DNA from 3 places in the Klebsiella sp. PK01 genome. Region 3 is predicted to be linked to each of the others. Evidence: predicted binding sites of a transcription regulator. Region 3 holds the regulator's gene; each other region holds the start of a gene.

Evidence for each region. The regulator PurR, encoded in region 3, represses purine synthesis genes. The targets are predictions, from matches to a motif close to CANGCAAACGTTTGCNTG.
Region 1: gcvT (glycine cleavage system aminomethyltransferase GcvT) is a predicted target of PurR. The motif match lies at 8,216-8,233, and genes of this name have one in related genera.
Region 2: AC22LX_RS19115 (NCS2 family permease) is a predicted target of PurR. The motif match lies at 3,760-3,777, and genes of this name have one in related genera.

Annotation. Positions count from the first base shown of each region.
Region 1 is NZ_JBYEZM010000003.1:362,180-372,506, forward strand. It holds gene AC22LX_RS11345 (protein-disulfide reductase DsbD family protein) at 1-653, shown strand, start outside; gene AC22LX_RS11350 (DsbA family protein) at 655-1,266, shown strand; gene AC22LX_RS11355 (protein disulfide oxidoreductase) at 1,256-1,759, shown strand; gene AC22LX_RS11360 (hypothetical protein) at 1,941-2,243, opposite strand; gene AC22LX_RS11365 (hypothetical protein) at 2,283-2,501, opposite strand; gene AC22LX_RS11370 (hypothetical protein) at 2,541-2,759, opposite strand; gene AC22LX_RS11375 (SDR family oxidoreductase) at 2,814-3,557, opposite strand; gene gcvP (aminomethyl-transferring glycine dehydrogenase) at 3,618-6,491, opposite strand; gene gcvH (glycine cleavage system protein GcvH) at 6,617-7,006, opposite strand; gene gcvT (glycine cleavage system aminomethyltransferase GcvT) at 7,031-8,125, opposite strand; gene ubiI (FAD-dependent 2-octaprenylphenol hydroxylase) at 8,548-9,750, opposite strand; gene ubiH (2-octaprenyl-6-methoxyphenyl hydroxylase) at 9,761-10,327, opposite strand, start outside.
Region 2 is NZ_JBYEZM010000006.1:58,430-68,756, forward strand. It holds gene AC22LX_RS19095 (EAL domain-containing protein) at 116-1,720, shown strand; gene soxS (superoxide response transcriptional regulator SoxS) at 1,705-2,034, opposite strand; gene soxR (redox-sensitive transcriptional activator SoxR) at 2,119-2,577, shown strand; gene AC22LX_RS19110 (glutathione S-transferase family protein) at 2,852-3,520, shown strand; gene AC22LX_RS19115 (NCS2 family permease) at 3,893-5,242, shown strand; gene AC22LX_RS19120 (Na+/H+ antiporter) at 5,390-7,036, shown strand; gene AC22LX_RS19125 (LysR family transcriptional regulator) at 7,208-8,089, opposite strand; gene AC22LX_RS19130 (CidA/LrgA family protein) at 8,193-8,603, shown strand; gene AC22LX_RS19135 (LrgB family protein) at 8,596-9,285, shown strand; gene AC22LX_RS19140 (fimbrial protein) at 9,841-10,327, shown strand, end outside.
Region 3 is NZ_JBYEZM010000001.1:705,001-715,327, forward strand. It holds gene rnt (ribonuclease T) at 1-81, shown strand, start outside; gene AC22LX_RS03420 (Grx4 family monothiol glutaredoxin) at 134-481, opposite strand; gene AC22LX_RS03425 (C40 family peptidase) at 821-1,696, shown strand; gene AC22LX_RS03430 (helix-turn-helix domain-containing protein) at 1,693-2,148, opposite strand; gene sodB (superoxide dismutase [Fe]) at 2,627-3,208, shown strand; gene AC22LX_RS03440 (MFS transporter) at 3,258-4,424, opposite strand; gene cydH (cytochrome bd-I oxidase subunit CydH) at 4,584-4,673, opposite strand; gene purR (HTH-type transcriptional repressor PurR) at 4,969-5,994, shown strand; gene punR (DNA-binding transcriptional activator PunR) at 6,015-6,926, opposite strand; gene punC (purine nucleoside transporter PunC) at 7,039-8,223, shown strand; gene cfa (cyclopropane fatty acyl phospholipid synthase) at 8,522-9,670, shown strand; gene AC22LX_RS03470 (riboflavin synthase) at 9,723-10,327, opposite strand, start outside.

The sequences.
Region 1 (10,327 bases), on a different contig from region 3:
TCGCCTGGCCGGGTCTGGCGCAACGTCTACCGCGCCCGGGCCGCTGGATGAATCATCTGCGGGTGGTGCTGGGGTTGATGATGCTTGGCTCAGCGCTATGGCTGGTCAGCCTGCTGACGATCCACATCGGCCGTACGCCGGTGCTTACCCTGCTGGTGATTCTGGCCATCGTCCTGCTCCTGGCCACCGCCTGGCGCTACCGCTGGCGTACGGCGCTGCGCGCGGGTGCTCTGGCCATCGTAGCGGCGGGCGCCGTCGTCTTTGTCGCCCAACAGGACGGCCAGGGCCCGCGCCGCGACCGGGTTAACTGGCAGCCGCTCAGCGAGCAGGCTATCGCCAGCGCCCTTGCGGAGCATAAGCGGGTGTTTATTGATGTCACCGCCGACTGGTGCGTGACCTGTAAAGCCAATAAATACAACGTGCTGCTGCGCGATGACATCCAGCAGGCGCTATCAGCGCCAGATGTGGTCGCCTTACGCGGCGACTGGAGCCGCCCCTCCGCCGACATTAGTCAGTTTTTAACCGCTCGCGGCAGCGCCGCGGTGCCGTTTAACCAGATTTACGGACCGGGATTGCCGCAGGGACAAATTCTGCCTGCGCTGTTAGATCGCGAACAACTTCTCGCCACCCTGTCCGCCGCTAAAGGAAAATAACATGAGAGCTATCACCGCCTTATTACTGCTGTGCGTATCGGCCTTCAGCTTCGCCGCCCCGGAGCAAGAACCGCAATCAAATGGTAATGACCAGTTAGCCCAACTGCTGTTTAACGATCCGAACAGCCCGCGCACCGGCGCGAAAGCGCCGAAGCTCACGATCGTCTCGTTTACCGATTACAACTGCCCTTACTGCAAACAGTTTGATCCGATGCTGGAAAAAATCGTCCACGATAATCCGGACATCCAGCTCATCGTTAAGCTGCTGCCGTTTAAAGGGCAGAGTTCGGTTAATGCCGCTAAAGCCGCGCTCTCCACCTGGCGTCAGCAGCCAGATAAGTTCTGGGCGCTGCATCAGCGGCTGATGGCGAAAAAAGGCTATCACGATGACGCCAGCATCGCCGCCGCGCAGAAGAAAACCGCCACCGATAGCGTGAATATTGATGACAAGACCATGGATTCGCTGAAAATGAACCTGATTTTGTCGCAGGTGCTGAATATTCAGGGCACCCCGGCGACCATCATCGGCGATCAGATGGTGGCCGGCGCAATCCCTGCTGATGAGCTGGAGGGGCTGGTGAAAGAACAGCTGGCGAAAGCCCGTGGCCAGTAAAATCAGGCGCTGGCTGCGCGAGCTAGCGGTGTGGCTGCTGATTGGCGCGGCGGTGAGCCTGGCGGTGGATTATTTTCGCCAGCCCGCGCTACCGCAAAACTTCAGCGCCACATCGCTGCAGACACTCGACGGCAGGACGCTGGATCTGAACGCTATGAGCCAGCAAAAGCCGCTGCTGCTGTACGTCTGGGCGACCTGGTGCGGAGTTTGTCGCTATACCACGCCGTCGGTGGCCTCGCTTGCCGCCGACGGCGGCAATGTGCTGACGGTAGCCCTGCGTTCCGGCGATAACGCCACGCTGGAGAAGTGGCTGACCAGGAAGAAGATGGCGCTGCCGACGGTGAATGATCCGAGCGGCCAGCTGGCGCGGCAGTGGGGCGTGCAGGTGACGCCAACGCTGGTGTTCATTTCTCAAGGCGAGGTGAAGTCGGTCACCACCGGCTGGACCAGCAGTTGGGGAATGCGCCTGCGGCTGTGGCTGGCCTCCTGGTAGACCGTCGGGTTCCCGGCTCGCATCGTTGGGTAGCCCGGATAAGGCGTAGCCGCCATCCGGGAAGGTTTCCCCGGCAAGCGCTGCGCTCAGCCGGGCTACGGGTACGCATCGTTGGGTAGCCCGGATAAGGCGTAGCCGCCATCCGGGAAGGTTTCCCCGGCTCGCGCTGCGCTCAATCGGGCTACGGGTACGTATCGTTGGGTAGCCCTGATAAGGTGTAGCCGCTATCCGGGAAGGTTTCCCCGGCTCGCGCTGCGCTCAGTCGGACTACGGATACGCATCGTTGGGTAGCCCTGATAAGGTGTAGCCGCCATCCGGGAAGGTTTCCCAGGCAAGCGCAGCGCTCAGCCGGGCTACGGATGCGCATCGTTGGGTAACCCGGATAAGGTGTAGCCGCCATCCGGGAAGGTTTCCCCAGCTCGCGCTGCGCCGCCGGGCTACGGGTACGCATCGTTGGGTAGCCCGGATAAGGCGTAGCCGCCATCCGGGAAGGTTTCCACGGCTCGCGCTGCGCTCAGCCGGGCTACGGGTACGCATCGTTGGGTAGCCCGGATAAGGCGTAGCCGCCATCCGGGAAGGTTTCCCAGGCAAGCGCAGCGCTCAGCCGGGCTACGGATGCGCATCGTTGGGTAACCCGGATAAGGTGTAGCCGCCATCCGGGAAGGTTTCCCCGGCTCGCGCTGCGCTCAGCCGGGCTACGGGTACGCATCGTTGGGTAGCCCGGATAAGGCGTAGCCGCCATCCGGGAAGGTTTCCCCGGCTCGCGCTGCGCTCAGCCGGGCTACGGGTACGCATCGTTGGGTAGCCCGGATAAGGCGTAGCCGCCATCCGGGAAGGTTTCCCAGGCAAGCGCAGCGCTCAGCCGGGCTACGGATGCGCATCGTTGGGTAACACGGATAAGGTGTAGCCGCCATCCGGGAAGGTTTCCCCGGCTCGCGCTGCGCTCAGCCGGGCTACGGGTACGCATCGTTGGGTAGCCCGGATAAGGCGTAGCCGCCATCCGGGAAGGTTTCCCCGGCAAGCGAAGCACCGCCGGGCAATAGACATCTACGGGTTATTTACCGCCCGCCAGTTCGAGGAAACTGCCCGTCACATACGACGCTTTGTCGCTCAGCAGCCAGGCAATGGCCTGAGCGACCTCTTCCGGCTGGCCGCCGCGCTGCATCGGTAGCGAACTTTTCACCCTGTCCACGCGTCCCGGTTCGCCGCCGGAGGCGTGCATCTCGGTATAAATCAGCCCCGGACGCACGCCGTTTACCCGAATCCCCTGCGCCGCCACCTCCAGCGCCAGCCCGGTGGTCAGGGTATCTACCGCCCCTTTCGACGCGGCATAGTCAACGTACTCGCCCGGCGCGCCAAGGCGCGACGCCGCCGACGAAACGTTAACTATCGCCCCGCCCTTGCCGCCATGCCGATGCGACATGCGCTTTACCGCCTCGCGACAGCAAAGAAAGTATCCGGTGACGTTGGTGGCCAGCACGCGGTTAATACGCTCGGCGCTCAGGCTCTCTACCGTACATTGGGTAAACAGGATCCCGGCATTGTTGACCAACGCCACCAGCGGTTCGCCCATGCGGTCAACCGCCTCAAACATCGCCATCACCTGCGCTTCATCGCTGATATCGGCCCGCAGCGCCGTGGCTTTGCCGCCAGATTCAACAATGGTATTGACCACTTCGGTGGCGGCTTTAATGTTGTGATGATAATTAACCGCGACGGTATACCCTTCCTGCGCCAGCAGCAGCGCCGTCGCCCGGCCTATGCCGCGGCTCGCGCCGCTAATCAGAGCTATCGCCATACCTTCCCTCCAAAAAATAAAGGCGCCGCAGCGCCTTTAAAAGTTTAGCTAATTCACCACTTACTGGTATTCGCTCATCGGGACGCAGGAGCAGAACAGGTTACGGTCGCCATACACGTCATCCAGGCGTTTCACCGTTGGCCAGTACTTGTTGTGCAACCCAGCCGGGAATACCGCCAGCTCGCGGCTGTACGGATGGTTCCACTCGCTTACCAGCTCGCCCTGGGTGTGCGGCGCGTTCACCAGCGGGTTATCTTCCAGCGGCCATTCACCGGCTTTAACGCGATCGATTTCCGCGCGAATCGCCAGCATGGCGTCAATAAAGCGGTCCAGCTCTACCTTGCTTTCCGATTCCGTCGGCTCAACCATCAGCGTCCCGGCAACCGGGAAGGACATGGTCGGCGCATGGAAACCAAAGTCGATCAGGCGCTTAGCAATATCCAGCTCGCTAATGCCGGTCTCTTCTTTCAGCGGACGAATATCGAGAATACATTCGTGCGCCACGCGACCGTCGCGGCCGGTATACAGCACCGGATAAGCATCTTTCAGACAAGTAGCGATATAGTTGGCGTTGAGAATCGCGTTCTGGCTCGCCTGCTTCAGCCCTTCCGCGCCCATCATGCGGATATACATCCAACTGATCGGCAGAATGGAAGCGCTGCCGAACGGCGCGGCGGAAACCGCGCCCTGACGGGTCAGCATGCCTTCAATCTGTACCACGCTGTGGCCCGGTACAAACGGCGCCAGGTGCGCTTTCACGCCGATAGGGCCCATACCCGGGCCGCCGCCGCCGTGCGGAATGCAGAAGGTTTTATGCAGGTTGAGGTGCGAAACGTCTGCGCCGATAAAGCCCGGAGAAGTGATCCCGACCTGGGCGTTCATGTTGGCGCCGTCGAGGTAAACCTGGCCGCCGAACTGGTGCACTATCTCGCATACTTCACGGATGGTCTCTTCATACACGCCGTGGGTCGACGGATAGGTGACCATGATGCAGGAGAGATTCGCCCCTGCCTGCTCTGCTTTTTCACGCAGATCGGCAAGATCGATGTTGCCGTTTTTATCGCAGGCAACCACCACTACCTGCATACCCGCCATCTGCGCGGAAGCCGGGTTGGTGCCGTGCGCGGAGCTTGGGATCAGGCAGATATCGCGATGGCCTTCGTTGCGGCTCTCGTGATAGTGGCGAATCGCCAGCAGGCCAGCATACTCGCCCTGCGCGCCGGAGTTCGGCTGCATACAGACGGCGTCATAGCCGGTCAGTTTCACCAGCCAGTCAGAAAGCTGGGCGATCATCTGATGATAACCTTCCGCCTGCTCGACCGGGCAGAACGGGTGCAGCTCGGCAAATTCCGGCCAGGTGATCGGGATCATTTCCGCCGCGGCGTTCAGTTTCATGGTGCAGGATCCCAGAGGAATCATCGCCTGGTTCAGCGCCAGATCTTTACGCTCCAGCGCGTGCATGTAGCGCATCATCTCGGTTTCGCTATGGTAGCGGTTGAACACCGGATGGGTGAGGATCGCATCGTCGCGCAGCATCGCCGCCGGGATCGAACGGCTATCCAGCGCCACGTCTTTATCCAGGGTATCGATATCCAGACCGTGATCGTCGCCAACGATGGCGCGGAACAGATTCAGCACATCTTCGCGGGTGGTCGCTTCATCGAGCGTAATGCCAACCGCGCCGTGAATATCGCTACGCAGGTTAATCTGCAGCGCTTCGGCACGCGCCAGCACCGCGGCTTTATCCGCCACTTCGACGCAAAGGGTGTCGAAGTAGTGCGCATGGCGCAGCTTCAGCCCTTTCTTCTGCAGGCCGTCGGCCAGAATGTCGGTCAGGCGATGAATGCGGCCAGCGATACGTTTCAGGCCCGCCGGGCCGTGGAAAACCGCGTACAGGCTGGCGATGTTGGCCAGCAGGACCTGCGAGGTACAAATGTTGGAGTTCGCTTTCTCGCGGCGGATGTGCTGCTCGCGAGTCTGCATCGCCATGCGCAGCGCGGTATTACCCGCCGCATCTTTCGATACGCCGATAATACGGCCCGGCATGGAGCGTTTGAATTCATCTTTCGCCGCGAAGAAGGCCGCGTGCGGGCCGCCATAGCCCATCGGCACGCCGAAACGTTGGGCGGAACCGAAGACAATATCGGCGCCCTGCTTGCCCGGCGCCGTCAGCAGCACCAGCGCCATAAAGTCGGCGGCGACGCTGACAATCACTTTGCGCGCTTTCAGCTCGGCGATAAGTTTACTGTAATCGTGGATTTCACCGGTGGTGCCGACCTGCTGCAGCAGCACGCCAAAGACATCCTGGTGATCGAGCACTTTGTCGGCGTCATCGACAATCACGTCGAAGCCGAAAGTTTCCGCGCGGGTGCGAACCACGTCCAGGGTTTGCGGATGGACGTCGGCGGCAACGAAGAAACGGTTGGCGTTCTTCAGTTTACTGACGCGTTTGGCCATCGCCATTGCTTCGGCGGCGGCGGTGGCTTCATCAAGCAGCGAAGCGGAAGCGATATCCAACCCGGTCAGATCCAGAGTGACCTGCTGGAAGTTGAGCAGCGATTCCAGACGGCCCTGGGATACTTCCGGCTGGTAAGGGGTGTAGGCGGTATACCAACCCGGGTTTTCCAGCATGTTGCGCTGAATGACCGGCGGCAGCTGCACGGCGGTGTAACCCATGCCGATGTAAGACTTGAAGCGCTTGTTGCGACCGGCGATCGCCTTCAGCTCCGCCAGCGCGGCGAATTCGGTAGTCGCGTCTCCCACCTGCGGTGGGGTCGCCAGCTGGATATCCTGCGGCACAATCTGGCCAATCAGGGCGTTAAGCGAATCCGCGCCGACGGTCTTCAGCATCTCTTGCTGCTGCTGAGCGTCCGAGCCAATATGACGTTCAATAAAGGCGTCGCGGTTTTCAAGCTGACTTAAAGTCTGAGTCATGAGCGATGGTTCCTGAAACGTGCGGTGAATGTGTTTTCTCCCTCTCCTTTTGGGAGAGGGCTGGGGTGAGGGTATTATCGGTTCCCCTCACCCTTCCCTCTCCCCACAGGGGAGAGGGTAAAGGCTTACTCGTCTTCTAACAGAGCTTCATAGGCGGTCGCATCCAGCAGCGCGGCAACCTGCGCTTCGTCGCTGGCTTTGATTTTGAAGATCCAGCCGTCGGTATACGGGTCGCTGTTGACCAGTTCCGGAGAGTCGTTCAGCTCTTCGTTGACGGCAACGATTTCACCGCTAATCGGCGCGTAGATATCGGAAGCCGCTTTCACGGATTCGGCAACGGCGCAATCGGCGCCCGCTTCAACGGTGGCGCCCACTTCCGGCAGGTCAACGAAAACCATGTCGCCAAGCAGCTCCTGCGCGTGCTCGGTGATCCCAACGGTATAGGTGCCGTCCGCTTCTTTACGCAGCCACTCGTGTTCTTTGCTGTATTTCAGTTCTGCTGGTACGTTGCTCATCAATTCATCTCCAAAAAAGGGAAATCACACAATGGCTTTGCCATTGCGTACAAAACCAGGTTTAGTCACTTTTACCGGCATTTCACGGTTACGAATTTGCACCACCGCGGTGTCGCCAATCCCGGCCGGCACGCGAGCCAGCGCGATGCTGTAGCCCAGCGTCGGCGAGAAGGTGCCGCTGGTGATAATGCCTTCTTTTTGATTACCGTCGCTATCGGTAAAACGTACCGGCAGGCCGCCTCGCAGGACGCCTTTCTCGGTCATCACCAGGCCAACCAACTGCTCGGTGCCTTTTTCGCGCTGCATTTCCAGCGCTTCGCGGCCGATGAAGTTACGATCGGCGGGCTCCCAGGCGATAGTCCAGCCCATGTTAGCCGCCAGCGGCGAGACGCCTTCGTCCATCTCCTGGCCGTACAGGTTCATCCCGGCTTCCAGGCGCAGGGTGTCGCGCGCGCCAAGACCACACGGCTTAACGCCGGCGTCCAGCAGACCGCGCCAGAAATCCGCCGCCTGCTCGTTCGGCATAGCGATTTCATAACCCGCTTCGCCGGTATAACCGGTGGTGGCGATAAACAGGTCGCCGGCCTGTACGCCGAAGAACGGCTTCATGCCTTCCACGGCCTGGCGCTGAGCGTCGGTGAACAGCGTCGCCGCCTTCGCTTTCGCCTGCGGACCCTGCACCGCGATCAGCGACAGATCGTCGCGAACGGTAATTTCGAGACCGTAAGGTTCGGCTTGTTCGGAAATCCAGGCGAGGTCTTTTTCACGAGTGGCGGAGTTAACAACGAGGCGGAAATAATCTTCAGAAAGGAAATAAACAATCAGGTCATCGATGACGCCAGCGGAAGCGGTTAGCATGCCGGTGTAGAGCGCTTTGCCTGGCGTGGTAAGCTTCGCCACATCGTTTGCCAGCAAATAGCGCAAGAACTCTCTGATCCGGCTGCCGTGGAAATCGACGATGGTCATATGCGACACATCGAACATCCCTGCATCGCCGCGCACCGCGTGGTGCTCATCAATCTGGGACCCGTAATGCAGCGGCATCATCCAGCCATGGAAATCCACCATGCGAGCGCCGCACAGCGTGTGTTGTTCATACAACGGAGTCTGTTGAGCCATCTTTTCCTCATCGAATAAAACGGAACCAGCCACGATATTGTCGGCGATTTTGCGCCACGAAATCCGGCGACGGCACCGCTTACGGACGCCGACGCAAACGTTCTCTTTTGCCTGAACTTACCACCGAACCCGGTGCTAAACCATAAGGTAAATCAGGACATCACATTAGCTTATGACCAAAGCGCGCCGAAAAGCCTACAGAGTTATTGACTGGAAAAAAGCGATTTATGCCACATAAAATTAACATAATGAGCAAACCAGTCAGGTGATGATGGTGTTTTATGCGATTTTATGGGCCTAATTTCTTTAACAAAAAAAAGAGCGCATTAATAAAACTAATGCGAAAAAAGAGGTGAAATTAGAATATTTCAAATGAGGGAGAAAACCCGGCGCGCAGGCCGGGTAAAAGAAGTGTGACGGGGTTAACGTAACCAGGCGGGGAGATCGTTGAGGCCCATCGCCTGACGAATCAGCTGCGGTTTTACGCCAGGCAGCGAATCGGCCAGTTTGAGCCCCATGTCGCGGAGGAATTTCTTCGCCGGATGGCTGCCGGAGAACATTTCGCGGAATCCCTGCATACCCGCCAGCATCAGCGCGGCGCTATGCTTGCGGCTGCGCTCATAGCGGCGCAGGTACAAATGCTGACCGATATCTTTACCCTGCGCGTGCAGGCGCTTCAGCTCGTCGATAAGCTCGGCGGCGTCCATAAAGCCAAGGTTTACCCCCTGCCCGGCCAGCGGATGAATAGTGTGGGCGGCATCGCCAACCAGCGCCAGACGATGGGCGGCGAACTGACGCGCGTAGCGTCCGGTCAGCGGGAAAACCTGCCGTTCGCTTTCAAGCTGGCAAAGGCCAAGGCGATTATCAAAAGCGATGTTCAGCGCCTGATTAAACGCGGCTGCATCGGCCTGCTGCATCCGCTGCGCCTCTTCCGGCGACAGCGACCAGACGATCGAGCACAGATGCGGATCGCTAAGCGGCAGGAAGGCCAGAATGCCTTCACCGTGGAACGCCTGACGCGCCACCGCCTGATGCGGCTCGGAGGTACGTATCGTCGCCACCAGCGCATGATGGCGATAGTCCCAGAAGGTCAGCGGAATATCGGCTTTATTGCGCAGCCACGAATTGGCGCCATCGGCGCCGACCACCAGCCGCGCGGTCAACATGCTGCCGTCCTGCAGGCTCAGGAAGGCTTCGTTTTCGCCCCACGCCACCTGCTGCAGCTGCGCGGGCGCCAGCAGGGTGACGTCAGCGCAGCGCTGCGCTTTTTGCCACAGCGCGTGATGCACCACGGCATTTTCAATAATATGGCCCAGATGGCTAAAGCCCATGCTCTGGTCATCGAAGCTAATGCGGCCAAAGCTATCTTTGTCCCACACTTCCATGCCGTGATAGCAACTGGCGCGCTGGGAGATGATCTCACTCCAGACATCCAGTTTAGTCAGCAGCTTTTCGCTGGCGGCATTGATTGCCGAAACGCGCAGCGCCGGCGGCGCATCGGCGTCAAGAGGCTGCGGCGCCGCTTGTTCCAGCACCGCGACGCGCAGGCCGCTGCCCTGTAAACCACAGGCCACCGCCAGTCCCACCATTCCGCCGCCAACAATGGCAACATCAACACTTTGCACGTTCTACTCCTTAACGGGGAACCCAACCGAGGGTACGCTGCGCCAGCGCATCGCGCGCCGGGGTAAATAATTCCATCGCCATCAGCCCGACGTTGCGCCCCGCCACCAGCGGCGCCCAACGGTTGGCAAAGAGATGCACCAGCCCATCGGTCACGCCGATGGTGGCGGCTTTATCATCCGCTCGCCGCGCCTGGTAGCGGCACAGCAGAGAATAATTGCCCACATCCTCGCCGACCGCGTGGGCGTCGGCAAGCAGTTCAGCCAGGCTCATCACGTCGCGCAGGCCGAGATTAAAGCCCTGCCCGGCGATCGGGTGCAATGTCTGCGCCGCGTTGCCGACCAGCGCCAGACGGTGCGACACCGAACGGATAGCGGTAGTTAACGCCAGCGGATAGACGCTACGCTTACCGGCATGGGTAATGCGCCCCAGCCGCCAGCCGAACGCCTGCTGCAATTGCTGGCAAAAACGTTCGTCAGACCAGCTCAGCACCTCGTCGCGCCGCGACTGCGGATGGCACCACACCAGCGAACAGCGCCCTTGCGACATCGGCAGCATCGCCAGCGGACCATGCTCGGT
Region 2 (10,327 bases), on a different contig from region 3:
GTTTTTACATAAACGTGTTCGTTGCTGAAATTCGCTGTTTTTTATAACAGTCGGTAATGCCTGGTTTTTGTCCTTATACCGTGATTGAGGCGTATCGCATGGATAAAAAGCGGAAATGAGTCGTAACGCGCCGCATAAGGCGTTAAGAATATTCTTCATCATACTGGTGGTTGTGCTGCCGGTGGTGTTGGCGTTGTGGTTTGCGCAAATCAGAGCCCGGGAAGAAATCTCAGATAGACTGCAATCGTTTTCGCAGCTGGCGCTGCAAAAAACGGAAATGGTCATTCATGAATCCGAGCAGGCGCGCGAAAAAGCCATGCACTTTACCGGGGCAATGTGTTCCCCGCAGCATCAGCAGTACATGTTAAATATCGTGCGCGGGCTACTGTATGTTGATGACCTGATTTATGCGAGCGGTAACACTTTCCTCTGTTCCACCGCGGTCCATCCCGAAGAGGGCTGGAGAATAGCTGCCGCGAATTATACTCGAAAGCCCGACGTCTCCATTTACTACTATCGTGATACGCCGTTTTATCCCGGCTATGATATGAATTATATGCAGCGCGGGCATTATGCCGTGGTGGTTAACCCTCTCTCTTATAGTTCGGTTATTTCCAGCGATAAAGATTTAGCTTACGGCGTCTTCGACACCAAAACGAACATGTTTTTCTCCGTGAGTAAAAACGTTGATGCCAGGGAATTACATCGTCTTATTCGCCACGAAGACGCTTTTTTCAACCAGGATGGCCGGGTTTATACCGTCGCCCATTCGTCGATTCGACCGATTGCGGTCATCATGTCCACCTCGCGCGCCAGCTATTATGCCAGCCTCTACGACCAGATTACCTTGACCCTGCCGTTAGGCATTATTTGCAGCATTTTGATTCTGATGGTCTGGTCGCGAAGCCGTCAGCAGTATCATTCACCGCGCAATAAACTGCAGCGAGCGTTAAGCCACCGACAACTGTGCCTGCATTACCAACCTATTATCGACATCAAGAATAACCGCTGCGTCGGCGCCGAGGCGCTGTTACGCTGGCCGGGGTTTGACGGTCCGGTGATGAGCCCGGCGGAGTTTATTCCGTTGGCGGAAAACTCAGGCATGATTGCTCAGGTGACGGATTATGTGGTCGACGAGTTGTTCAACGATCTTGGCGAATATCTGGCCAGACATCCACAGCTCTATATCGCGATTAATCTTTCGGCATCGGACTTCCACTCCGCGCGATTAATTGCGCAGATCACTGAGAAGGCCCGCAGCTATGCGGTTTGCGTGAAGCAAATTAAAATTGAAGTCACCGAAAGAGGATTTATCGATGTGCCGAAAACCACACCGGTGATTCAGGCGTTCCGCGAAGCGGGCTACGAAATAGCCATTGATGATTTCGGTACCGGTTATTCCAACCTGCATAACCTCTATTCGCTCAATGTCGATATTCTGAAGATTGATAAATCCTTTATCGATACGCTGACCACCAACAGTACCAGCCATCTGATTGCCGAGCATATCATTGATATGGCGCGTAGCCTGCGTTTAAAAACCATCGCCGAAGGGGTAGAAACGCTGGATCAGGTGGATTGGTTGCTTAAGCGCGGCGTGCAGTTTTGTCAGGGATGGCATTTTGCCAGGGCTATGCCGCCACAGGAGTTTATGCAGTGGCTCGCCAAGTCCCCGATCTTACTGCGTACGCCGCACGACGGTCGTCAGGCGGAAATCTGATGACGGTAATCGCTGGGAGTGCGATCGAACTCCCGGCGGAATACCCGCGAGAACGTCTGCTGCGAGACGTATCCCAAATCCATCGCAATATCAAAAATAGGACGTTGCGTGGTTCTCAGCGCTTCAGCGGCGAGCAGTAGCCGGCGCTGGCGAATGTAATCACCCAGCGTCTGGTGGGTAACGGTACGGAACATTCGCTGCAGATACCATTTCGAGTATCCCGATTTTTTAGCGACTACATCAATGTTAAGTGGTTGATCGATATGTTCATCAATCCATTCAATAAGCGTTTGGATAATATCCTGATGGGACATAAAGCGGCCTCTCTCAATTCTCGATTCGTCGTTTTGTCTGTCGGCGAGTATAATTCCTCAAGTTAACTTGAGGTAAAGAGCTTTATGGAAAATAAACCAGCACGCATCAAAATGCTGCTCTCCCCTGGGGAGGTGGCGAAACGAACCGGCGTCGCCGTCTCGGCGCTACACTTTTATGAAAGCAAAGGGCTTATCCGCAGCCAGCGCAACGCGGGCAATCAGCGGCGATATCGCCGTGATGTGCTGCGAGCAGTGGCGATCATCAAGATTGCGCAACGTATTGGTATTCCGCTGGCGACCATCGGCGAGGCATTCGGCGTCTTGCCGGAAGGGCATAATCTGAGCGCCAAAGAGTGGAAACAACTGTCGTCGCAATGGCGGGAGGAGTTGGACCGGCGTATCCACACCCTGACCGCGCTACGTGACCAGCTCGACGGCTGCATCGGCTGCGGCTGTTTATCGCGCCGCGATTGTCCATTACGCAACCCTGGGGATAAGTTGGGTGAAGAGGGAACCGGCGCACGCCTGCTGGAAGAGGATTAATCGTGATACCTGCAAAAAACTAAAGCGCCACAACAGGGCGCTTTAGTTGTTTTCCGGTCTTTGTCTTTCGCATTATCCCGCTGGCTCACGGGAGGGTTTCCCCCGACGTCGACTCCCCTCAGGTATTGCGCAATGTGTTGAAGGAGGTTCCGGATTGCGTCGACAATGTAATTGTGGCACAGCCTGATGATTTTGCCTGTTGGCGTTGCCGAAATTTTTCCGTCATTGGTCGCCTGTTTCTATAGTTAATTTGAACGAACAACAGGAGAGCGCCATGTTGACGGTCCATCACCTCAACCAATCCCGCTCGCAGCGCGTGCTGTGGGCGTTGGAAGAACTGCAATTGTCTTATCAGGTCGTCTGCTATCAGCGTGAAAAAAACATGCAGGCGCCAGCGGAACTGAAAAAAATTCACCCGTTGGGTAAATCGCCGGTGCTTGAGGATCAGGGCGTGGTGCTGGCAGAGTCCGGCGCGATTCTGGAATATCTGCAGGAAACCTACGATAGCGCCCAGCAGCTGAGGCCGCAGGGGAGGGAAGATAAACTGCAATATCGCTTCTGGCTCCATTATGCCGAGGGATCGTTAATGCCCTTGCTGTTGATGAAGCTTATCTTCGCCAGCCTCGGCAAGCCGCCGGTGCCGCTTGGTATGCGCACCCTGGGCGGGGCGTTGGGCAAAGGGGTACAAAAAGCGTGGCTGGATAGACAGTTGGCGACCCATGCGGCATATATTGAACAGCATCTGGCTCGTCAGCCGTGGTTTGCCGGCGGCACGCTGAGCATGGCGGATATTCAGATGAGCTTCCCGGTGATGGCCTTACTGGCGCGCGGCGGCATTCAACACCTGCCGCACACCCGGCGTTGGCAGCAGCAGGTGGAGTCACGTCCGGGGTGGATTAACGCTATTGAGCGCGGCGGGCCATTTACCCTGCCTGGCGGTTAATACGCCAGAAATAGGATTAAAACATATAAAAATGTTAATGCATTGCGCACTGACGATAACGTTTGCGCATCGTTTGTCTATTTCCTGAGCTTTGGCGGCGAAATTTGGCAAAATACGACAAACTTCAGTTGAAAAGGGCCAGCTAAAGACAGGATAATCGTTTGCCTTTTTACTTTGCTCGTTTTTTCCCCTGCCGACAGGGGGAGCAAAGACATTCCATATACCGCATTGTATGCGCGGAGTTAAACGTTTGCTTTTTCTCAGCCTCCCTCCTGGCGCCGGGAAACAGCACAAGGAGATGGCGTTTAACTGGCAGTGGACGGTCCATCACGCATGCAAGCGAACGATCAAAATTTTCAGGGGAAGTTTTCTATGTCTACGCCTTCAGCGCGTACCGGTGGTTCTTTAGACGCCTGGTTTAAAATTTCAGCTCGCGGCAGCTCCGTACGTCAGGAAATTGTTGCCGGATTAACGACCTTCCTGGCGATGGTGTACTCCGTCATCGTGGTGCCGGGAATGTTAGGTAAAGCTGGCTTTCCGCCTGCGGCGGTGTTCGTCTCGACCTGCCTGGTAGCGGGCGTCGGTTCATTAGTGATGGGCCTGTGGGCTAACCTGCCGCTGGCTATCGGCTGCGCGATTTCGCTGACCGCGTTTACCGCTTTTAGCCTGGTGCTGGGGCAGCACATTAGTATTCCGGTGGCATTAGGCGCCGTGTTCCTGATGGGGGTTTTGTTCACCATTATCTCCGCTACCGGTATTCGTAGCTGGATCCTGCGCAACCTGCCGCAGGGCGTGGCGCACGGCACCGGCATCGGTATCGGCCTGTTCCTGCTGCTGATCGCCGCCAACGGCGTCGGTCTGGTAATTAAAAACCCGCTGGACGGCCTGCCGGTTGCGCTGGGCAATTTCGATAGCTTCCCGGTGATGATGTCGCTGATTGGCCTGGCGGTCATTATCGGTCTGGAAAAACTGAAAGTGCCTGGCGGCATTCTGCTGACCATCATCGGTATTTCCATTATCGGACTGATTTTCGATCCGAACGTCCATTTCTCCGGGATTTTCGCCATGCCGTCGCTGAGCGACGACAAAGGCAATTCGCTGATTGGCAGCCTTGATATCATCGGCGCGCTGAACCCGGTGGTGCTGCCAAGCGTGCTGGCGCTGGTCATGACTGCGGTATTCGACGCCACCGGTACCATTCGCGCGGTGGCCGGCCAGGCTAACCTGCTGGATAAAGACGGGCAGATCATCAACGGCGGCAAAGCGCTGACTACCGACTCCCTGAGCAGCGTGTTCTCCGGCGTGGTGGGCGCAGCCCCTGCGGCGGTGTATATCGAATCGGCAGCCGGTACGGCGGCGGGCGGCAAAACTGGCCTGACGGCAGTCACCGTTGGCGTGCTGTTCCTGCTGATCCTGTTCCTTTCTCCGCTCTCCTATCTGGTACCGGCCTACGCGACCGCGCCAGCGCTAATGTACGTTGGCCTGCTGATGCTGAGCAACGTGGCGAAAATCGACTTCAATGACTTCGTTGATGCGATGGCGGGGCTGATTACCGCGGTGTTCATCGTGCTGACCTGCAACATCGTGACCGGCATCATGATCGGTTTTGCATCGCTGGTGATTGGCCGCGTGGTATCCGGCGAATGGCGCAAGCTCAATGCGGGCACCGTGATCATCGCGGCGGCGCTGGTCATCTTCTACGCCGGCGGATGGGCGATTTAACTTTTCCTGCTAACGACGGGCGGCTTTGGCCGCCCGTTTAATTTTTAAGCCACATCCTGTTTCCTTTTGCGTTAATCTGAGTAGCGTATCATTTCGAGACATGACGCCTCAGATGTAAAAAAAGAAAACGCAGCAAACAGGGAACACATGGAAATATTCTTCACCATACTCATCATGACCCTCGTGGTCTCTCTCTCAGGGGTGGTTACACGTGTACTGCCCTTTCAGGTCCCACTACCGTTAATGCAAATCGCCATCGGCGCGCTGTTGGCCTGGCCGACCTTTGGTTTGCACGTTGAGTTCGACCCTGAACTCTTCCTCGTTCTGTTTATCCCGCCGCTGCTGTTTGCCGATGGCTGGAAAACGCCGACCCGCGAGTTTATCGAGCACGGCCGGGAAATCTTCGGCCTGGCGCTGGCGCTGGTGGTGGTCACCGTGGTCGGTATCGGCTTCCTGATTTACTGGATTGTGCCGGGGATCCCGCTGGTTCCGGCATTTGCTCTTGCGGCGGTGCTGTCGCCGACCGATGCCGTGGCGCTGTCCGGTATTGTCGGCGAAGGGCGGATACCGAAGAAAATCATGGGCATCCTGCAGGGTGAAGCGCTGATGAATGACGCTTCTGGCCTGGTGTCGTTAAAATTTGCCGTTGCCGTGGCGATGGGCACGATGGTGTTCACCATTGGCGGCGCCACCGTTGAGTTTCTGAAGGTGGCGATTGGCGGCATCCTGGCCGGTTTCGTGGTCAGCTGGCTGTATGGCCGCTCAATGCGTTTCCTCAGCCGCTGGGGCGGCGATGAACCGGCAACGCAAATTGTGCTGCTGTTCCTGCTGCCGTTCGCTTCTTACCTGATTGCCGAACATATCGGTTTCTCGGGGATCCTGGCGGCGGTGGCCGCGGGGATGACCATCACCCGTTCCGGGGTGATGCGTACCGCGCCGCTGGCTATGCGCCTGCGCGCCAACAGTACCTGGGCCATGCTGGAGTTCGTGTTTAACGGCATGGTGTTCCTGCTGTTGGGCCTGCAGCTGCCGGATATCCTGTCGAGCTCGCTGGTGGCGGCGGAAGCCGATCCGAACGTTGAAACCTGGATGCTGTTCACCGATATCGTGCTGATTTACGCCGCGCTGATGCTGGTGCGTTTCGGCTGGCTGTGGACGATGCGTAAGCTCAGCCAACGCTTCCTGAAGAAGAAACCGATGGAGTTTGGCTCCTGGACCACCCGCGAGCTGCTGATCTCCTCCGTCGCCGGGGTGCGCGGGGCGATTACTCTCGCCGGTGTGCTGTCGATTCCGCTACTCTTACCGGACGGTAACGTCTTCCCGGCGCGTTACGAGCTTATCTTCCTGGCCGCCGGGGTGATTCTTTTCTCCCTGTTCGTCGGGGTGATCGCGTTGCCGATTCTGTTGCGGCGTATTGAGTCCACCGACCACGTACAGCAGCGCAAAGAAGAGCGTCTGGCGCGCGCCGCGACGGCGGATGTGGCGATTGTCGCGATTCAGAAAATGGAAGAACGCCTGGCGGCGGATACCAAAGAGAATATCGACAACCAGCTGCTGACCGAGGTGAGTTCGCGCGTCATCGGTAACCTGCGTCGCCGTGTGGATGGGCGTAACGATGTCGAAACCTCGATGCTGGAAGAGAGCCTTGAGCGCCGTTTCCGTCTGGCGGCGCTACGTTCGGAACGCGGTGAGCTGTACCACCTGCGCGCGACGCGGCAAATCAGCAACGAGACGTTGCAGAAGCTGCTGCACGATCTCGACCTGTTAGAAGCGCTGTTAATCGAAGATCAGTAACCTTAAGTCCCGGTAAGCGCGACGCTTATCGGGGCTACAGCACTGTGCGATTTGGTAGCCCGGAGAAGGCGCAACGCGCCGCGTCCGGGAAAAACCCTTAAAAAGTTGCCAACCGATAACAGTATCGACAGTCTATATGTAGCCCCGGTAAGCGTTAGCGCGACCGGGGAGTTACTCCAGCCAGAACGCTTTACTGCATTCCAGCCACGCCTCGGCGCTGCGCGACATATACACCCCTTCCCGCCAGATCATCCCTAATTCCCAACGTAATTCGCTCTCCAGCGGGATCCAATAAAAATCCTCGGCATCAAGACGCTGGCAAATCGGCTCCGGCAAAATCGCCACGCCAATGCCCGCCTGCACCATTGCCGCCAGAAAATCCCACTGACCGCTGCGCACGGCGATACGCGGCTTGACATCACGCTCGGCAAACAGGCGCATCAGCTGTTGGCTGAGGGCGAAATCTTCGTTGTAGATAACCAATGGATACTGCGCCAGCTTTTGCGGCGAGATCGAGGTGATATCCTGCCACTGCGCTGTCTTCGGCACGAGGACACAGAGCGGATGGCTAAAGAGCGACAGCGTGGTCAGGCCGCTGGACTCATCGACCGGTAGCGCGGTCATCGCCAGGTCGAGTTCGCCGTTGCTAACCGCCTGCTGCACCGTCAACCCGCCGAACTCGGAAATTTTCAGCTCCACGCCGGGATAACGCAGGCGAAAGCGGCTGATGGGCTCAGCCATCAACATGCCGACCATCGGCGGGATCCCCAGGCGCAGTACGCCTTTATTCAGATGGTTAATATCGCTGAGTTCGGCTTTTAACTGGCTGAATTCGCCGAGTATCGCCTGCCCGCGTTCGAAGACTACCCGGCCGGTATCGGTTAATAACAGCTTGCGGCCATCACGGATAAGCAGGGTGCAGTTGAGCTCATCTTCCAGATTTTTGAGCATCTTGCTGATGGTGGGTTGCGTGACGAAGAGTTTCTCCGCCGCGCGGGTAAAGCTTTGCTGGCGGACGACTTCGACAAAATACCGCAACGTACGTATATCCATGATTATTCCCTGAGACTATACCTGTGATGATTTTAATTCATTTCTGTCCACAAGGGCGGCTCTCTATACTGCACCCCTGACTTATTTTTAGGGAATTCCGCTCATGGCCTTCGCGCCAGCACGTGTTGCGCCTTTCGTGATGCAACGTCTTCAGGTACCGGTTCAGGTACTGCTCTATGCCGGGTTGTTTGTCTGCGCTGAATATCTGGTTAATTGGCTACATCTCCCGCTTCCTGCCAATCTTGTCGGCATGTTGATGCTGCTGATGCTTATCGTCTGCCGGGTGATACCGCTCAACTGGGTGCGCGCAGGCGCGCGCTGGCTACTGGCGGAGATGCTGCTGTTTTTCGTCCCGGCGGTGGTTGCCGTCGTTAATTATGCGCAACTGCTGATGGTGGACGGCTGGCGCATCTTCCTCGTCATCGCGTTAAGCACCACTATGGTACTGGGCGCCACGGCGTGGGTAGTGGATAAGGTGTATCGCTACGAAGTGAGCAGGCTGAAAAATGAGTGATTTTATCCTGAGCATGCTGTGCCTGGCGGTCACCCTCGGGCTCTATTTCGCCAATAAGCGTCTCTATCGCCGCTTCCATAAACTGCCGTTAATGCCGCTGGTGCTGACGCCGGTACTGTTGGTGCTGATCCTCGTCTTTGGTCATATCTCCTATCAGAGCTATATGGGCGAGTCGCACTGGCTATTATGGTTATTGGGGCCGGCCACCATCGCCTTTGCCGTACCGGTCTATGACAACATGGCGATTATTAAGCGTCACTGGATGTCATTGACCGCGGGAGTGGTGACGGCGTCGGTGGTCGCCGTTACCACTTCCGTTTGGCTGGCGCGTCTCTTCACTCTGCCTGACGAAATTCAGCGTAGCCTGGCGGTACGCTCGGTGACCACGCCGTTTGCGCTGGCGGCGGCGAAACCGCTCGGTGGCCAGCCCGACCTGGTAGCGCTTTTTGTGGTGGTCACCGGGGTATTCGGTATGGCGATTGGCGATGTGCTGTTCTTACGCCTGTCAATCCGCGCCGGTATGGCTAAAGGGGCGGGGTTCGGCGCGGCGTCGCACGGCGCCGGAACAGCCCGCTCCTATGAACTGGGCCAGCAGGAGGGCGTGGTCGCCAGCCTGGTGATGATGCTTTCCGGCGTAGTCATGGTGCTGGCGGCGCCGCTAGTTCGTTGGGCGATATTTTAAGATTCCGCAGTCTTACCTCGAAGGACAACGGGTAAGACTGCTGAGTTCACCCCGGTAAAATATTACGTATCCATAGGCTATTTATCTTAATTAGTATGAAATGTGTTTAGGTTATATTCTTAATTTCATTGTGGGATGTTTTTGTTGAATGCTGTTTGGAAAGATCTTATGTCATTTAATTTGTAAAAATATATTTCTAAATGACGGGTTATTTAATGAATTTAATAATGATTAAACAATTATTAATTTGTGCTGTGAATTATATGAATGCATAACATGCTGATAATATGTGTATTTGGTTTGTTTTTATAATAGGTGATTAATTCATTCTAATGGATGATGTTAGCAATACTTATTGAAAAATATTTTTCTCAAGATATTATTTTTATGCGGGATGCTATTATTGAATGGATTCATTAAGCGATTACCTGGTCAATTTTAAATTATTTATAAAACATTGCATGTTGTTTTTATAAAAATCTGACGGCGCTAATTTTGAATTCCATTCTTTAATATACCTGCATCAAGCAATTGACGGATTGATTGTCGTTTACAATGGATATGGGAATTCATATGAAAATCAGTAAGAAATATGTGTTCAGCGCGCTGGCAATTTCTGCCTCCTGCATGCTGTCGACCTATGCGCAAGCTGCATCGAATACGATTACTTTCAACGGTACCGTTTCTGATACCACCTGTACCGCAACAATTGATGGGGGGGTGACGTCTATCGAAATGGGTACCACTTCAGTGGCGGATTTGAAAGCGAATACCTATGGTGCTGCGAAGAATTTTTCATTTTCCCTGGCTAACTGTCCTGCTACTGAAGAGGGTGGCAACGCTATCGCCCGCGTTACCTTCGGTGGCGAGGCAGATGCTGCGAACAGTGATTACTTCAAAAACCAGGCCTCAACTTCTGCAGCTTCTGGCGTTGCGGTCGCCATCTTTGATAACGCAGGTAATTTGCTGAAAAATAATGAAGAAGGCGCCGATGTGGATATTTCATCAGGGGCTGCGACTATTCCATTTACCGTGAAAATGG
Region 3 (10,327 bases):
CAAACCGCCCAGCTATTCTGCGAAATCGTCAACCGCTGGAAGCGCCTTGGCGGCTGGCCGCTAGCGCCGATCGAAGCATAAGCCATAAAAAAAGCGACTTCCGGGGAAGTCGCTTTTTCTTTGCAGCGAAGAATTACTCTGCTTTCGGCTCGTCAGCGCTGTGCTTGGCAGCCGTTTCTTTAATCAGCTGCTGCAGTTCGCCGCGCTGATACATTTCGATGATGATGTCGCAACCGCCAACCAGTTCGCCGTCAACCCACAGCTGCGGGAAGGTCGGCCAGTTAGCGTATTTCGGCAGTTCAGCGCGAATATCCGGGTTCTGCAGGATGTCTACGTAGGCAAAACGTTCGCCGCAAGCGGAAAGCGCCTGCACTGCCTGAGCGGAGAAACCGCAGCTCGGCAGCTTCGGAGAGCCTTTCATGTACAGCAGAATTGGGTTTTCAGCGATTTGACGTTGGATCGTTTCTAAAGTGGTGCTCATTGTCGTGCTTCCTTAAACATCTTTACGGCAGTAATTTGTCATTGTAGCGTCCTGGACGCAGGACCGATAATAACATTTTTTTCACTCGCCACATTTTATCTTCAGTCGTCTGAAGTTGCCTTAAAAATATCACTTTGTAACGCCGCCGCGAGGCGAATTGCGCACTTTCTGTACGGGTCGGCGATTCTCTGACTTATTTTTTTGCAATCGTTAACCAAACGACATTTTAGATACAAAAGAGTATTAACTTTCTGGCTTTTTATGCTTTAGAATCATTCCGGTTTGTCATTCACCGTCAGGCATTGGTATATGTCTGTAATTTAATCAGGGGATTGCTCAGTGGCGCGGCTCAATAAAATCGCGATATCGCTCTGTGCATTACTGTTTACATCTATCTCGCTTACGCCATTGGCGCATGCTTCAGGGCATACGCACGCTTCGGCTACGCCGAAGGCGCATCCGGCGAAAGGCTCCACCGCCGAGCGTAAGAAGAAAGCGGCACAGAATAAATCTAAATCCACCGCTAAAACTACCCGTAAAAAAACCTCAAGCGCAAAGCACCCTACCCGTACTACCGCAGCAAGCCAAACCGCACTTAATCGTCAAGCCGCCGGCGCCACCAAAAAATGCGTGTTGCGCAAAGGTTATAAAAAGCAGTGTGCGAAAACGGTAACATCCAGCGAAGCAACGTCGCTGGCGTTGAACAGCGTAAAAAGCAAATGCGTAGTGCGTAAAGGCTACAAAAAGCGCTGTAAACCTGTTGCCGATGAACCGAATCTGACGATTGCCGATGCGCACAAAGCCCGGGTGCAAAAAGCGCAAAGCACCGCGATGAATAAACTCATGGATCAGCTAGGCAAGCCTTACCGCTGGGGAGGCTCCTCTCCGCGCACCGGTTTTGACTGTAGCGGGCTAGTTTATTACGCCTATAAAGATCTGGTTAAAATTCATATTCCGCGCACCGCTAACGAAATGTATCACCTGCGCGATGCCCGCCCGGTTGACCGCGATGAACTGCAAAGCGGCGACCTGGTCTTCTTCCGCACCCGCGGACGCGGCACCGCCGACCACGTTGGCGTTTACGTTGGAAACGGAAAGTTTATCCAGTCGCCGCGTACCGGCCGTGACATCCAGATAACCTCTTTAAGCGAAGATTATTGGGTTCGCCACTACGTCGGCGCGCGCCGTGTGATGACGCCAAAAACCATTCGTTAAGAAACGCCGATCCCGGTTTGCCGCTGCGGCGGCATACCGTTCTGCTGTATATTCCCCTCCTCTTGCAGATTCAGCGGATACTGCATACGCTCCTCCAGTTGCGCGGGGTGACGGCGATAACTGGTCGGCGACATACCAAAATGACGACGGAAAGTACGGCAGAATGTCGCCTGGCCTTCAAACCCGAGCAGCAATGAGATACTCAGCGCCGAATCCTTCGTCTGTTTGAGAATGCCGGCGGCAATGGTCATTTTGCGTCGGCTCACATACGTTCCCAGCGTATAACCGGTAATCAGCGCGAACTGACGCTGAAAGTACCAGTGCGAATAACCCGATTTTCGCGAGATCGCGGTAACGGGGAGCGCGGTAAAAATGTTGTCTTCGATCCATTCGATAATATCTACGACGATCGGAATGATATGTCCGCTGACCATTTCATGTTTGTGCGCCATCTCTTTTCATCCATCAATTATGAGCTTTATGCTTGTTCAATAACGATTTCTTACTCCGAGGTCCGTTGCCTGCAGAGACAATTATATTTGTCATACAATTAAAATTAATCCTAATGATTATTGGGCATGAAAGTCATTCCCATTACGCATAATGCTCGCAAGCTAATGTTTTATAGCGATCTAAAAAGATAACAGGCGGTGAAGATACGAAGCGTTTTAGTCGTAGGCAGGCGCGTCGATGGGGAATTTGCGAATCATATCGCTCGCCATGTGCCAGACTGGCGAAGGCTTAATCAGTCGCGTTAGCAATGAATAACCTTTGTTGTTGTAAGTCTTTTAACTGACTTCAGCAAATGTTAACATTCTCAACACAATAACATGTAACACTCGCGACAGCGTTACACAGTAAATACTGTATTCAGGTGAATTTTCACCTAATTAATGTGAGAAAAAACAAAAAGTTATAAGGAGAGTAGCAATGTCGTTTGAATTACCTGCATTACCATATGCAAAAGACGCCCTGGCGCCGCACATTTCCGCAGAAACCCTGGAATACCATTACGGTAAGCATCACCAGGCCTACGTGACCAACCTCAACAACCTGATCAAAGGCACCGCTTTTGAAGGCAAATCTCTGGAAGAGATCGTTCGCTCTTCTGAAGGCGGCGTCTTCAATAACGCAGCGCAGGTCTGGAACCACACTTTCTACTGGAACTGCCTGGCGCCGAACGCCGGCGGTGAGCCGGAAGGCGAACTGGCCGCAGCGATTAACAAATCTTTCGGTAGCTTCGCTGATTTTAAAGCGAAATTCACCGATGCCGCGGCGAAAAACTTCGGCGCAGGCTGGACCTGGCTTGTTAAAAACGCAGACGGCAGCCTGGCTATCGTCTCCACCAGCAACGCCGGCACTCCGCTGACTACCGATGCGACGCCGCTGCTGACCGTTGATGTCTGGGAACACGCCTACTACATCGACTACCGCAATGCCCGTCCTAATTATCTGGAACACTTCTGGGCGCTGGTAAACTGGAAATTTGTTGCCGCTAACCTGGCAGCATAAAAACAAAACCGCAGCAGGATTACCCCGCTGCGGTTTTTCTTAGTGCGACTTAGTTATTCGCTAATGCTTCTTCTGGTTGCGAACGCCCGCCAAACAGCACCACCGCCAACGCCAGCCCGGCAATAATCGCCCCCATCACCGGCACAAAAGCATACCCGAGACCGCCGGATATCACCGCGCCGCCCGCCGCCGCGCCCAACGCGTTGCCGAGGTTGAAAGCGCCAATATTCACCGATGATGACAGGCCCGGCGCTTCGTGCGCCACGCGCATTACCCGCATCTGCAGCGGCGGAACGACCGCGAAGGTTGCCGCGCCCCACACGACCATGCTGACGGCAGCACCCAGTTGCGATTGCGCCAGCAGCGGAATAGCCAACATGATGGCAATCAACAACAGCAGGAATCCTTTCAAAGTGCCGGAGACTGAACGGTCGGCAAACTTACCGCCCAGATAGTTGCCAAGCGAGAAACCGACGCCGATTAATACCAGCATGGCGGTAACAAACAGCGGTGAAGCGTTGGTGATGGTATGCAGTACCGGAGAAATGTAGGTATACAGCGTGAACATTGCCCCGGCGCCCAGCACGGTGGTCAACAGCGCAGAGAGTACCTGAGGCCGCATTAATACCGACAGCTCGCGCTTCACGTTCGGACGCTCGCCGGCGCTACCTTTCGGCAGGGAGAACCACAGGCTTACCATCGCAATTAACCCCAGACCCGCCGTGGCCAGGAACGACATTCGCCAGCCGATGGTTTCACCAAGCCAGGTGGCAGCCGGTACGCCGCCGATATTGGCAATGGTCAGCCCCATAAACATGGTCGCAACCGCGCTGGCCTGTTTGTGTTTTGGCACCACGCTTGCGGCAACGACCGAGCCAAGGCCAAAGAACGCGCCATGATTGAGGCTGGTGATAATGCGCGACAGCAGTAGCGTCGTGTAATCCGGCGCAATAGAAGAGAGCACGTTGCCGAGGGTGAAGATCCCCATCAGGAAGATCAATGCATTGCGGCGAGCGCGATGCGACAGCAGTAACGTCATTAACGGCGCGCCGACCATCACGCCAATGGCATAGGCGCTAATCAGCATCCCCGCGGCCGGAATAGAAACATCTACGCCTTTGGCGATAACCGGCAGTAATCCCATCGGGGAAAACTCAGTGGTACCGATACCAAAGGCACCGATCGCCAACGCGAGTAAGGGAAAGTTGATTTTCATTCAGAGACTCCATCAGGCCGATTCAGGACACGGCATTACATCAGAAGCCAAAAGCATGACATCAATCACAGAAAAACAGAAGTAAACGAAATGACAAAAGATTTTTGCAGATCTGCTAATAATGGCGGGATAGGAGGGGAAGCCCCCTCCCTGCTGGAATCAGTGCAGTACCGCGGTCAACGCGGCGGCGACGATCAGACCCAGAACAATAACCGTCGTTGTCAGCGAAAACTTTAAATTTGTGTCCATCAATTTTCTCCCCTGATTATCCCCACATAGAAAGTGAGCTTGCTCATTTTTGCACAAAAATATGCAAAAATCTTCCCGGATTTAGAGTGATGCACATTTTTGCTCTTCCCCTTTGCCGCGAGATAGGACAAAATCCCACGCTAATTTGAAAGCGTATCGGCCATTGACCCCTTCCTGTCGTTCTGTGTCGTTTTCCCAGGTGTTGCAATGTTGATCATTGTATACAGGGTGTGTATAGGCAAACGTTTACGTATCGATAATCAGACGATCAGGTCAAGGTCTGGAGTGAGAAGTAATGGCAACTATTAAAGATGTAGCGAAACGCGCAAACGTTTCCACTACAACTGTATCACATGTGATTAACAAAACCCGTTTCGTGGCGGAAGAGACGCGCAATGCGGTGTGGGCGGCAATTAAAGAACTCCACTATTCGCCAAGCGCCGTGGCTCGCAGCCTGAAAGTCAATCACACTAAATCGATCGGTCTGCTGGCCACCAGCAGCGAAGCGGCCTATTTCGCTGAAATTATCGAATCCGTAGAAAAAAGCTGCTTCCAGAAAGGCTATACCCTGATTCTGGGCAACGCCTGGAACGATCCGGAAAAACAGCGCGCCTACTTGTCTATGATGGCGCAAAAGCGCGTTGACGGCCTGCTGGTGATGTGTTCCGAGTACCCGGAGTCCGTACTCAGTATGCTCGAAGAGTATCGTCATATCCCGATGGTGGTGATGGACTGGGGTGAAGCCAAAGCGGACTTTACCGACTCGGTTATCGATAATGCCTTTGAAGGCGGCTATATCGCCGGCCGTTACCTGATTGAACGCGGCCATCGTGAAATTGGCGTTATTCCGGGCCCGCTTGAGCGTAACACCGGTGCCGGACGCCTGGCAGGCTTCATGCAGGCAATGAAAGAAGCGCATATCAATGTGCCGGAAAACTGGATTGTTCAGGGCGACTTTGAACCGGAATCCGGCTACCGCGCCATGCAGCAGATCCTCAATCAGCAGCACCGCCCAACCGCCGTGTTCTGCGGCGGCGACATCATGGCGATGGGCGCTATCTGCGCCGCCGACGAAATGGGCCTGCGCGTACCGCAGGACATTTCGCTGATCGGCTATGATAACGTGCGTAACGCCCGCTACTTCAGCCCGGCGCTGACCACTATACATCAGCCAAAGGACTCGCTCGGGGAAGCGGCATTCAATATGCTGCTCGATCGCATTGTTAATAAACGTGAAGAGTCGCAGTCCATTGAGGTACATCCGCGTCTTATCGAGCGCCGCTCGGTTGCCGACGGCCCGTTCGTCGATTATCGCCGCTAACGCCCTCCCCCCGGCGCCGGTTATTCCGGCGCCCGCAACCACTCCCGATTCAACGTTTCGCTGTCGCCAAGATAGTCAAGTAGCCAGCTCAAAGCGGGTGAGGCATCGCTTTGTTGCCAGGTCAGGCAGCAGGCGGCATCCGGGAATGGGTTTTCCAGCGTTAAGGCCGTCCACTCCCCGCTATCAATATGCGGGCGGGCAAAGTGGCCTGGCACCATCCCGACGCACAATCCTGCTGAAAGACAGGTGGCTGAAGATTCCCAATCCGGCACCACCACCCGCTTCTGGTTATCCAGCAGCCAGGTTGTGCGCTTCGGCAGCGAGCGTGAGGTATCTTCGCGCACCAGTGACGGCCAGTTGCGCAACACGTCATCGCTGAGCGGCCCTTCCATCTGCGCCAGCGGATGGCTGCTGGCGACGACACAATGCCAGTTCAGCATCCCCATATCGCGGAAAGCGTAACGCCCGCCCACCGGAATCGAACGCGTCGCGCCAATAGCTAATTCTACCCGCCCATCGGCTAACGCATCCCAGACGCCGTTGAAAACTTCCTGAAAAACGATCAGTTCGACATCGCTAAAATGGCGATAAAAATCAACAATCATCTGGCGCATCCGCGCCGGTTTAACGATATCGTCCACCGCAATCGACAGCTGGCCACGCCAGCCGTTAGCAATCTGCTGGCACTGCTGGCGGGTGATCTGCATTTTTTTGATAACAGAACGTCCTTCCTGCAAAAACCAGTGCCCGGCGGGGGTCAATTCAACATCACGATGGCGACGTTCAAAAAGCGGAACCGCAAGCCACTCCTCCAGTTGTCGCACCGTATAGCTCACCGCCGAAGGTACGCGGTGCAACTCCTGCGCCGCGGCGCTGAAACTCCCGTTACGCGCCACAGCATCAACCACTTCTAAGGAATATTCAGACCACATATTCTGCCTGCAAAATTTTTGAATGCATGTGACAAATAATAGCGTTTCACAAGGCGGATTACACTCCCTACACTCTGCGGCATCGTACCTGCATCAGTAGAAAGAGAACGTTATGCAACAACCTGGGAAAGGATTTTTAGTGTGGCTGGGCGGCCTGAGCGTGCTTGGCTTTCTGGCCACCGACATGTATCTACCGGCCTTTGCCGCCATTCAGCAAGACCTCAACACCTCTGCCGCATCGGTTAGCGCCAGCTTGAGCTTATTCCTCGCGGGCTTCGCGATCGGCCAGCTGTTCTGGGGGCCGCTGTCGGACCGCTATGGTCGGAAACCGATTCTGCTCGCCGGGCTGGCTATCTTCGCTCTTGGCTGCCTTGGGATGCTGTGGGTACGCGATGCGACGCTGATGCTGGTACTGCGTTTTGTCCAGGCGATTGGCGTATGCGCCGCCGCGGTGACCTGGCAGGCGATGGTGACCGACTACTATCCGGCCCAGCGCACCAACCGCATTTTCGCGACGATCATGCCACTGGTCGGGCTCTCTCCGGCGCTGGCGCCGTTACTCGGCAGCTGGCTGTTAGTCCATCTGGAATGGCAGGCTATCTTCGCCACCCTGTTCGCTATCACCATACTGTTGATGCTGCCGGCTTTTCGTCTGAAGGCGGTCGTCAAACCTGCTGGCGAAACCCAGCAGAAAATTACCTTTATGTCCCTGCTGCGTTCACGTGAATATAGCGGTAACGTGCTCATTTATGCGGCGTGTTCCGCCAGCTTCTTCGCCTGGCTCACCGGTTCGCCATTTATCCTCCATGAAATGGGCTATGGTCCGACGGTAATTGGTCTTAGCTACGTGCCGCAAACTATCGCCTTCCTGATCGGCGGTTACGGCTGCCGTGCGGCGCTGCAAAAATGGCAGGGTCATCAGATGCTGCCCTGGCTGCTGGTTGTTTTTTCGCTGAGCGTAGCCGCGACCTGGCTTGCCGGAATACAGGATCATCCGTCGCTGGTTGCGTTAATGGTTCCGTTTTGCATCATGGCGATTGTGAATGGCGGCATTTACCCTATCGTTGTCGCCCAGGCGCTGAAACCTTTTCCACAGGCGACCGGCCGCGCCGCCGCCCTGCAGAATACGCTGCAGCTTGGCCTGTGCTTCCTGGCAAGCCTGCTGGTCTCAAGCCTTATCGCCACTCCGCTTCTGACCACCACCAGCGTGATGCTGATTTCCATCGTCCTGGCAGGCATCGGTTTCTGGATGCAGCAACGACGCGTACAGTTAGTGAGCGAATCATCTCACGCTTGATGAATTTTTAAAGGATATCCCGGACCAGTCATTAGCCTGCTAATATATTTTTATTGAAAGGCGGTTTTTAGCGGCCTATACTGGATCCGGCATCACATAAATAGAAAGTTTTTTAGATATTAACGGGGGCAGGACGCAGCCCGTTTAACCATGGAAGGCCTTTCGGCAAGGGTTATCTCCCTTCCTCTGTTCTACGTCGGATAGCACCCTCACGATTTTTTCGTGAGATTTCTCACAAAGCCAAAAAAGCGTCTACGCTGTTTTAAGGTTCTGATCACTTGGGCGTGATGGAGAAGCTATGAGTTCATCGTGTATAGAAGAAGTAAGTGTACCAAACGATGATTGGTACCGGATTGCAGCTGAATTATTGGGCCGTGCCGGAATTGAAATCAATGGTTCCGCACCCTCCGATATCCGGGTAAAAAACCCGCTCTTTTTTAAACGCGTGTTACAGGAAGGGTCTCTCGGATTAGGCGAAAGCTATATGGACGGCTGGTGGGAATGCGAACGCCTGGATATATTCTTTCACAAGGTATTGCGCGCCGGGCTGGATAAGCAACTCCCCCGCCACTTCAAAGATACGCTTCGTATCGCTGGCGCTCGTCTGTTCAATCTGCAAAGCAAAAAACGCGCCTGGATTGTTGGTAAAGAACACTACGATTTAGGCAACGACCTTTTCCACCGCATGCTCGATCCCTATATGCAATATTCCTGCGGATACTGGAAAGAGGCCGAAAATCTGGAGCAGGCGCAGCAGGATAAATTAGATCTTATTTGTCGCAAACTGCAGCTTGAGCCGGGAATGAAAGTGCTGGATATCGGTTGCGGTTGGGGTGGGTTGGCCTATTACATGGCCAAAAACTATAACGTCAGCGTGACCGGCGTGACCATTTCGGCTGAACAACAAAAAATGGCGCAAGAGCGTTGCGCGGGATTAGATGTCAATATTCTGCTGCAGGACTATCGCGATCTCCACGAAAGTTTTGACCGCATCGTCTCCGTCGGGATGTTCGAGCACGTAGGGCCTAAAAATTACGCCACTTATTTTGAAGTTGTCGATCGTAATTTAAAACCAAACGGTCGTTTTCTGCTGCACACCATTGGCTCAAAAATTACCGATCACAACGTCGATCCGTGGATTAATAAATATATATTCCCTAACGGTTGCCTGCCGTCGGTACGCCATATCGCCGATGCCAGCGAGAAGCATTTTGTGATGGAAGATTGGCATAACTTTGGTGCCGATTATGACACCACCTTGATGGCCTGGTACGAGCGTTTCCTTGCCAGTTGGCCGGATATTGCCGATAACTATTCGGACCGTTTCAAACGCATGTTTACCTATTATCTGAATGCCTGCGCCGGTGCTTTCCGCGCCCGCGATATTCAGCTCTGGCAGGTCGTCTTCTCGCGTGGTGTTGAACACGGCCTGCGCGTAGCCCGCTAGACTCGCTAAAAAAAGCCCCCGCAGAAATACGCATCTACGGGGGCTTTTTTAATTATTCTTCCGCGCTTTTTTGCGCCGCTTCTTTTGCCGCCAGCACGCGTTCCACGGTATCCACCACCGCCTGAGTCTGCGGATCGATTTCGATATTCACTTTATCGCCGAGTTTTTTCACCCCAAGCGTCGTACGCTGCAGCGTTTCGGGGATCAGATGCACGCAGAAACGAGTCGGGGTCACCTCGCCAACCGTCAGGCTAATACCGTCCACGCCAATGAAACCTTTATACAGGATATATTTCATCAGCGCCGGGTCCTGTACCTTAAACCAAATCTGGCGATTGTTTTCCGAGGTGAGGATTTTAACGACTTCGGCGGTGGTCATAATATGGCCGGACATCAAATGGCCGCCGATTTCATCACTGAATTTCGCCGCTCGCTCAACGTTGACCATATCGCCTTCATGGATAGCGCCAAGGTTGGTGATCCGCAGCGTCTCTTTCATCAAATCAAAGCTGATTCGCGGGCCGTCAATTTCGGTAACGGTCAGGCAACAGCCATTGTGCGCCACCGAAGCACCGGTCTCCAGGCCGTCGAGCATATGCGCCGGCAGCTCCACCACGTGGGTGCGGAAATTCGGTTTCTCATCGATGGACACCACTT